Oharaeibacter diazotrophicus: one gene and its partner. Each later gene encodes a partner of the first gene's protein in a complex. Links are inferred from orthologs where the notes say so. Each region holds a gene or a part of one and is shown in the gene's direction. Other genes may lie near its edges.

What was found.
Region 2: the proteins of secA (region 1) and secY are in contact, whole or in part, in a crystal structure (PDB 3DIN), measured with the Thermotoga maritima proteins. The link is inferred for Oharaeibacter diazotrophicus from one-to-one orthologs. Residues at the interface, in WP_004082002.1 of Thermotoga maritima: Glu261, Ala262, Arg263, Lys300, Ala301, Arg302, Thr303, Ile304, Ile305, Leu323, Tyr324, Asp325, Pro326, Val329, Ser330, Tyr333, Ile336, Lys340, Phe345, Val349, Glu363, Phe364, Tyr374, Ser375, Gly376, Gly377, Glu393, Ile395, Thr482, Ser483; in WP_004081795.1 of Thermotoga maritima: Glu108, Gly109, Glu110, Glu111, Ala236, Glu237, Arg238, Arg239, Ile240, Thr241, Ile242, Gln243, Tyr244, Ala245, Arg246, Arg247, Val248, Thr249, Gly250, Arg251, Arg252, Val253, Tyr254, Gly256, Ala257, Ser258, Thr259, Tyr260, Leu261, Pro262.

Annotation. Positions count from the first base shown.
Region 1 is NZ_SNXY01000014.1:27,386-31,067, reverse strand. The notes cover bases 18-3,388. They hold secA (preprotein translocase subunit SecA), read left to right. Parts: upstream 18-410; coding sequence 411-3,188; downstream 3,189-3,388. Other genes in these bases: rirA (iron-responsive transcriptional regulator RirA), read left to right, coding at 3,303-3,388; EDD54_RS22700 (peptidylprolyl isomerase), read right to left, coding at 18-78. Outside these bases: more of EDD54_RS22700, read right to left, coding at 1-17; more of rirA, read left to right, coding at 3,389-3,682. UniProt on the Escherichia coli protein: Required for protein export, interacts with the SecYEG preprotein conducting channel.
Region 2 is NZ_SNXY01000006.1:224,463-227,704, forward strand. Bases 94-3,024 are described here. They hold secY (preprotein translocase subunit SecY), read left to right. Parts: upstream 94-857; coding sequence 858-2,192; downstream 2,193-3,024. Other genes in these bases: rpmD (50S ribosomal protein L30), read left to right, coding at 94-151; rplO (50S ribosomal protein L15), read left to right, coding at 181-654; EDD54_RS01235 (adenylate kinase), read left to right, coding at 2,189-2,779; rpsM (30S ribosomal protein S13), read left to right, coding at 3,007-3,024. In the rest of the region: more of rpmD, read left to right, coding at 1-93; more of rpsM, read left to right, coding at 3,025-3,242. UniProt on the Escherichia coli protein: The central subunit of the protein translocation channel SecYEG. Consists of two halves formed by TMs 1-5 and 6-10.

The DNA of each region.
Region 1 (3,682 bases):
GGCCGCGACGACGATGGCCGCCGCAGCGGCCGCGGTGAGGAGGCGCCGGCCGATCAGGCCTCGCGAAAACGACTTCATGGAAATCCGATCCTCGTCATGACGGGACGCCCCGTCGCTGCCGCCCGGGGCGTCGGCCCGGACACGGCCGACGCGTATAGCGCGGCTTTGCGGCCCGCGGAAGGCGCCACGTTGACATCCTCGGGGGCCCAACATAGGTAGGTTCGGGTCAATGTGGCGGTCGTCCGACCGGCGGCGCCTCGCCCGGGCGCGGCGCCGGCCAAGCCCGTCGTCGACCCGCCCGGCGCCCGCCGGCGCCACCGGGCGTTCCACGAAAGCGCCGCAACGAGTCATTTCAAGGCGGTCCGACCCGCTTCGGGCGCTCCGCCGCAGGGACGAAGGGATAGGCTGCCATGGTCGGCCTCGGCGCCATCGCGCGCAAGCTGTTCGGTTCGGCGAACGACCGCCGCGTCAAGGGTTACCGCCCGCGCATCGCGGCCATCAACGCGCTCGAGACGGAGTTGCAGGCGCTCTCGGACGACGCGCTGAAGGCGCGCACGGCCGAGTTCCGCGCGGCGCTCGCCGCCGGCAAGACCGTCGACGACCTGCTCGTCCCCGCCTTCGCCACCGTGCGCGAGGCCGCCCGCCGCGTGCTCGGCCAGCGCCACTACGACGTCCAGCTGGTCGGCGGCATTGTGCTGAACGAGGGCTCGATCGCCGAGATGAAGACCGGCGAGGGCAAGACGCTGGTCGCCACCCTCGCCTGCTATCTCAACGCCCTGCCGGGCAAGGGCGTCCACGTCGTCACCGTCAACGACTACCTCGCCCGCCGCGACGCCGAGTGGATGAGCCGGATCTACGGCTTCCTCGGCCTTTCGACCGGCATCATCGTCCACGGCCTCGACGACGAGCAGCGCCGCGCGGCCTACGCCTGCGACATCACCTACGCCACCAACAACGAGCTCGGGTTCGACTACCTGCGCGACAACATGAAGTACGAGCGCGAGCAGATGGTCCAGCGCGGCCATCACTTCGCGATCGTGGACGAGGTCGACTCGATCCTGGTCGACGAGGCGCGCACGCCGCTGATCATCTCCGGCCCGCTCGACGACCGCTCGGACTTCTACAACACCATCGACACCTTCATCCCCGGCCTCGCCGCCGAGGATTTCGAGATCGACGAGAAGCAGCGCACGGTGATCTTCACCGAGGCCGGCACCGAGAAGCTGGAGCAGCGGCTGAAGGCCGCGGGCCTGCTCAAGGGCGGCTCGCTCTACGACGTCGAGAACGTCTCGGTGGTCCACCACGTCAATCAGGCGCTGAAGGCCCACAAGCTGTTCCAGCGCGACAAGGACTACATCGTCAAGGGCGGAGAGGTCGTCATCATCGACGAGTTCACCGGCCGCATGATGCCGGGCCGGCGCTATTCCGACGGCCTGCACCAGGCGCTCGAGGCCAAGGAACACGTCAAGATCCAGCCCGAGAACCAGACGCTGGCCTCGATCACCTTCCAGAACTACTTCCGCATGTACGACAAGCTGGCCGGCATGACCGGTACGGCCTCGACCGAGGCGGACGAGTTCGCCGACATCTACGGCCTCGAGGTCGTCGAGATCCCGACCCACCGCCCGGTGGCGCGCAAGGACGACGACGACGAGGTCTACCGGACGGTCGAGGAGAAGTACAAGGCGATCATCGCCACCATCCGCGAGGCCAAGACCCGCGGCCAGCCCGTGCTGGTCGGCACCACCTCGATCGAGAAGTCCGAGACGCTCGCCCGCATGCTCGCGGCCGAGGGCTTCCGCCAGCACGACTTCGACGTGCTGTTCGACGGCGACGACGGCCGCGCCGACGAGATGGTGTTCCAGGTCCTCAACGCCCGCTACCACGAGCAGGAGGCCTCGATCATCGCCCAGGCCGGCGTGCCGGGCGCGGTGACCATCGCCACCAACATGGCCGGCCGCGGCACCGACATCCAGCTCGGCGGCAACGCCGACATGCGCATCGCCAACGAGCTCGCCGACGTGCCGGCGGGCCCCGAGCGCGAGGCGCGCGAGACGAAGATCCGCGAGGACGTCGAGCGGCTGAAGCAGAAGGCGCTCGCCGCCGGCGGCCTGTTCGTGATCGGCACCGAGCGCCACGAGAGCCGGCGCATCGACAACCAGCTGCGCGGCCGCTCCGGCCGCCAGGGCGACCCCGGCCACTCGCGCTTCTACCTGTCCCTCCAGGACGACCTGATGCGCATCTTCGGCTCGGACCGCATGGACGGGATGCTGCAGAAGCTCGGCCTCAAGGACGGCGAAGCGATCATCCATCCGTGGATCAACAAGGCGCTGGAGAAGGCGCAGCAGAAGGTCGAGGCGCGCAACTTCGACATCCGCAAGAACCTTCTCAAGTTCGACAACGTGATGAACGACCAGCGCAAGGTCATCTTCGAGCAGCGCATCGAGCTGATGACCGAGGAGGACGTCTCCGAAACGGTCGCCGACATGCGCCACGAGGTGATCACCGGCCTGATCGCCAAGCACATCCCCGAGAACGCCTACGCCGAGCAGTGGGACGTCGCCGGCCTGCAGGCCGAGATCGTCGAGTACCTCAACCTCGACCTGCCCGTCGCCGACTGGGCCAAGGAAGAGGGCATCGCCGACCAGGAGATCGAGGCCCGCGTCACCAAGGCCGCCGACGAGGCCTTCGCCGCCCGCGAGGCGCGGATCGGCCCCGAGCTGATGCGCCGGGTCGAGAAGGCGGTGCTGCTGCAGACGCTCGACCATCTCTGGCGCGAGCACCTCGCCCACCTCGACCACCTTCGCTCGGTGGTCGGCCTGCGCGGCTACGCCCAGCGCGATCCGCTCAACGAGTACAAGACCGAGGCCTTCGCGCTGTTCGAGTCGCTGCTCGGCCAGCTCCGCGGCCAGGTGATCGGCCAGCTGATGCGCATCGAGCTGCGTCCGCCCGAGCCGGCGCAGGGGATGCCCGACGGCGCGCTCGAGCACCACGCCGACCCGTTCACCGGCGCCGACGAGATGGCCGTGCCGCCCGCCTCGATGCTGCAGACCGTGTTCGACGAGGAGGGCCGCGCCCCCGCCCGCGACCCGGCCGATCCCTCGACCTGGGGCCACGTCGGGCGCAACGAGATGTGCCCCTGCGGCTCCGGCAAGCGCTTCAAGCACTGCCACGGCCAGTTCGCCTGAGCCCGCCTCGCGGCGGCGACCATGTTTCGACGGGCGCGGATCTTCCGCGCCCGTTCTCGTTCACGACGCGGCGCTTCCGTTGACCGGATCCGGGAGAAGGCTTATCTCTTCGCCATGCGCCTGACCCAGCAGACCAACTACTCCGTCCGTCTCCTGCTCTACTGCGCCGCCAACGCCGGCGTGCCGAGCCGGGTGGCCGACATCGCCGCGAGCTTCGACATGTCGGAGACGCACCTCTTCAAGATCCTGAAGGTGCTGGTCGACGCCGAGCTGGTGAAGACCGTCCGCGGCCGCAACGGCGGCGTGATGCTGGCGCGGCCGGCCGAGGAGATCACCATCGGCGAGGTCGTCCGGGCGGCCGAGGAGAGCTTCGCGCTCGCCGACTGTTTCGACGACGGCGGCCACGACTGCCCGCTGGTGCAGAGCTGCGAGTACAACCGCATCCTGCGCGAGGCGCTCGGCGCCTTCTTCGTGGTGCTCGACCGCTACACCAT
Region 2 (3,242 bases), on another replicon or contig:
CCCGCAGCGCCGCCCGGCGGACCAGCGCGCTACGCTGGTCGGTCTCGGCCTCAACAAACTGCATCGCGTGTCCACGCTCGAGGATACGCCTGCGGTCCGCGGCATGATCGCGAAGGTCCAGCATCTCGTCCGCGTCGTGGACGAGGCCTGAGAAACCACCCGGTCGGAAGGATCGAGAACATGAAGCTCAACGAGCTCAAGGACAACGAAGGCGCGACCAAGGAACGCATGCGCGTCGGTCGCGGCATCGGTTCCGGCAAGGGCAAGACCGGCGGCCGGGGCGTCAAGGGTCAGAAGTCCCGCACCGGCGTGGCCATCAAGGGCTTCGAAGGCGGCCAGATGCCCCTGCATCGCCGTCTGCCGAAGCGCGGCTTCACCAACATCTTCGCGCTCGACCTCAACGAGGTCGGCCTGTCGAAGATCCAGGCGGCGGTCGACGCCGGCAAGCTCGACAAGGGCGCGCCGGTCACCGCCGAGGCGCTGAAGGCCGCCGGCCTGATCCGCCGCGTCAAGGACGGCGTCCGGATCCTCGGTGGCGAGCTCACCGCCGCGCTGACCTTCCAGGTCGCCGGCGCGTCGGCTCCGGCCGCCGCGACCATCGAGAAGGCGGGCGGCACGCTCACCCAACTCGTCTCGGCCACCGCCGAGGCCTGATCGGACGAGAGCCCCCGGGCGCGCCCGCACCGTTTCCGCACGCCGGAACGGTCGCAGGGCGCACCCGGGGGCTTATCACGTCCGCGGCGAGGGGCTATATGGGCCCAGCGCGCAGCACACAGCCGGTTCGCCCGGCCGCCCTCGACGGGGCCGGCGCGTTCCGATCGACCGACGCGACAGTCCCTGTGCGGACGGAGTGAGACATGGCCTCTGCGGCAGAACAGCTTGCTGCGAACCTCAACTTCGGAGCCTTCGCCAAGGCGGAAGAGCTCAAGAAGCGGATCTGGTTCACCCTCGGCGCCCTCATCGTCTACCGGCTCGGCACCTACGTGCCCCTGCCGGGGATCAACCTCCAGGCGCTCGAGCAGGCGTTCAACCAGCAGAGCAGCGGCATGCTCGGGCTGTTCAACATGTTCGCCGGCGGCGCGATCGGCCGCATGGCGATCTTCGCCCTCGGCATCATGCCGTACATCTCGGCCTCGATCATCGTCCAGCTGCTCACCAGCGTGGTGCCGCAGCTCGAGACGCTGAAGAAGGAGGGCGAGGCCGGCCGCAAGAAGATGAACCAGTACACCCGGTACCTCACCGTGGTGCTGGGCACGGTCCAGGCCTACGGCATCGCCGTCGGCCTGCAGAACGGCAACGGCATCGTGCTCGATCCCGGCCCGTTCTTCGTGATCTCCACCGTGCTGACCCTGCTCGGCGGCACGATGTTCCTGATGTGGCTCGGCGAGCAGATCACCTCCCGTGGCATCGGCCAGGGCACCTCGCTGATCATCTTCTCCGGCATCGTCGCGAATCTGCCGGTGGCGCTCGCCCACATGCTGGAGCTCGGCCGCCAGGGCTCGATGTCGACGGCGCTGATTCTCGGCATCCTCGTGCTCGCGGTCGCCGTCATCGCCGGCATCGTCTTCGTCGAGCGCGCCCAGCGCCGGCTGATCATCCAGTATCCGAAGCGCCAGATCGGCAACCGGATGTTCCAGGGCGATTCGAGCCACCTGCCGCTGAAGCTCAACACCTCGGGCGTTATCCCGCCGATCTTCGCCTCGTCGATCCTGCTGATTCCCGCCACCATCGCCGGCTTCGCGCCGCCGGACGCCGCCGGCGGCTGGCTGCAGACGCTGACCACGCTGATGGCGCACGGCCAGCCGCTCTACATGCTGCTCTACGCCGGCATGATCGTGTTCTTCGCCTTCTTCTACACCGCGATCGTGTTCAACCCGACCGACACCGCGGAGAACCTGAAGAAGCACGGCGGCTTCATCCCCGGCATCCGCCCGGGCGAGCGCACCGCGCAGTACATCGACTACGTGCTGACGCGGATCACCGTGCTTGGCGCCATATACCTCGTGGTGGTTTGTCTCTTACCCGAATTTCTGATTTCGGCGACCGGCGTTCCGTTCTATTTCGGTGGCACGTCGCTCCTCATCGTGGTGAGCGTGACCATGGACACGGTCGCGCAGATCCAGGGTCACCTCCTGGCCCACCAGTACGAGGGGCTGATCAAGAAGTCGAAGCTCAGAGGGAAACGTCGATGAGGCTCATTCTTCTCGGTCCGCCGGGTGCCGGCAAGGGAACGCAGGCCCAGCGGCTGGTGGAGCGCCACGGCATCGTGCAGCTGTCCACCGGCGACATGCTCCGGGCGGCGGTCGCCGCCGGCACGGAGATCGGGAAGAAGGCCAAGGCGGTCATGGACGCCGGCCAGCTCGTCTCGGACGACATCGTGATCGGCATCGTCGCCGACCGAATCGACGAGCCGGACGCCAAGGCGGGCTTCGTGCTCGACGGTTTCCCGCGCACGGTCGCCCAGGCCGAGGCGCTGGAGGCGATGCTCGCCGAGAAGGCGCTGAAGCTCGACGCCGTGATCGAGTTCAAGGTCGACGAATCGAAGCTGGTCGACCGCATCGTCAACCGCGCCGAACAGGCCAAGGCCTCCGGGCAGCCGGTCCGCAAGGACGACAACCCGGAGGTCTTCGTGAAGCGGCTCGACGAGTTCCGGGCCCTGACCGCGGCGCTGACGCCGTTCTACCGGGAGCGCGGCCTGCTGCGCCAGGTCGACGGCATGGCCCCGATGGATACCGTGACCGGCGAAATCGCCGGGATCCTGGCCGAAACCGTCGCCTGATCCCGGCCCGTTTCGGTTGACCTCGGCGTCCGTGTCGGCTATGTAGCCGCACCTATCCAGGTCTGCCCTTGCGATCGGGTCGTCTTCCCATGGGCTCCGCTCCGAATCGGGGCGGTCGCGGGAGGCGCGGCGCGGCCGCAGCAAGCTATTCGAGACCTCCCCGGCACGACCGGCGGAGGGAGCGTCCGGGGCCACGGCTCCGGGGCGCGTCGACAGGAGAGAACGAAGTGGCCCGTATCGCTGGCGTCAACATTCCCACCGGCAAGCGCGTCCTGATCGCGCTGCAGTACATCCACGGCATCGGCCCGAAGTTCGCCGAGGAGATCCTGACCAAGGTCGGCATCCCCGCCGAGCGTCGCGTCAACGAGCTGTCGGACGCCGAAGTCCTGCAGATCCGCGAGACGATCGACCGCGACTACACCGTCGAGGGCGACCTGCGTCGCGAGACCGCGATGAACATCAA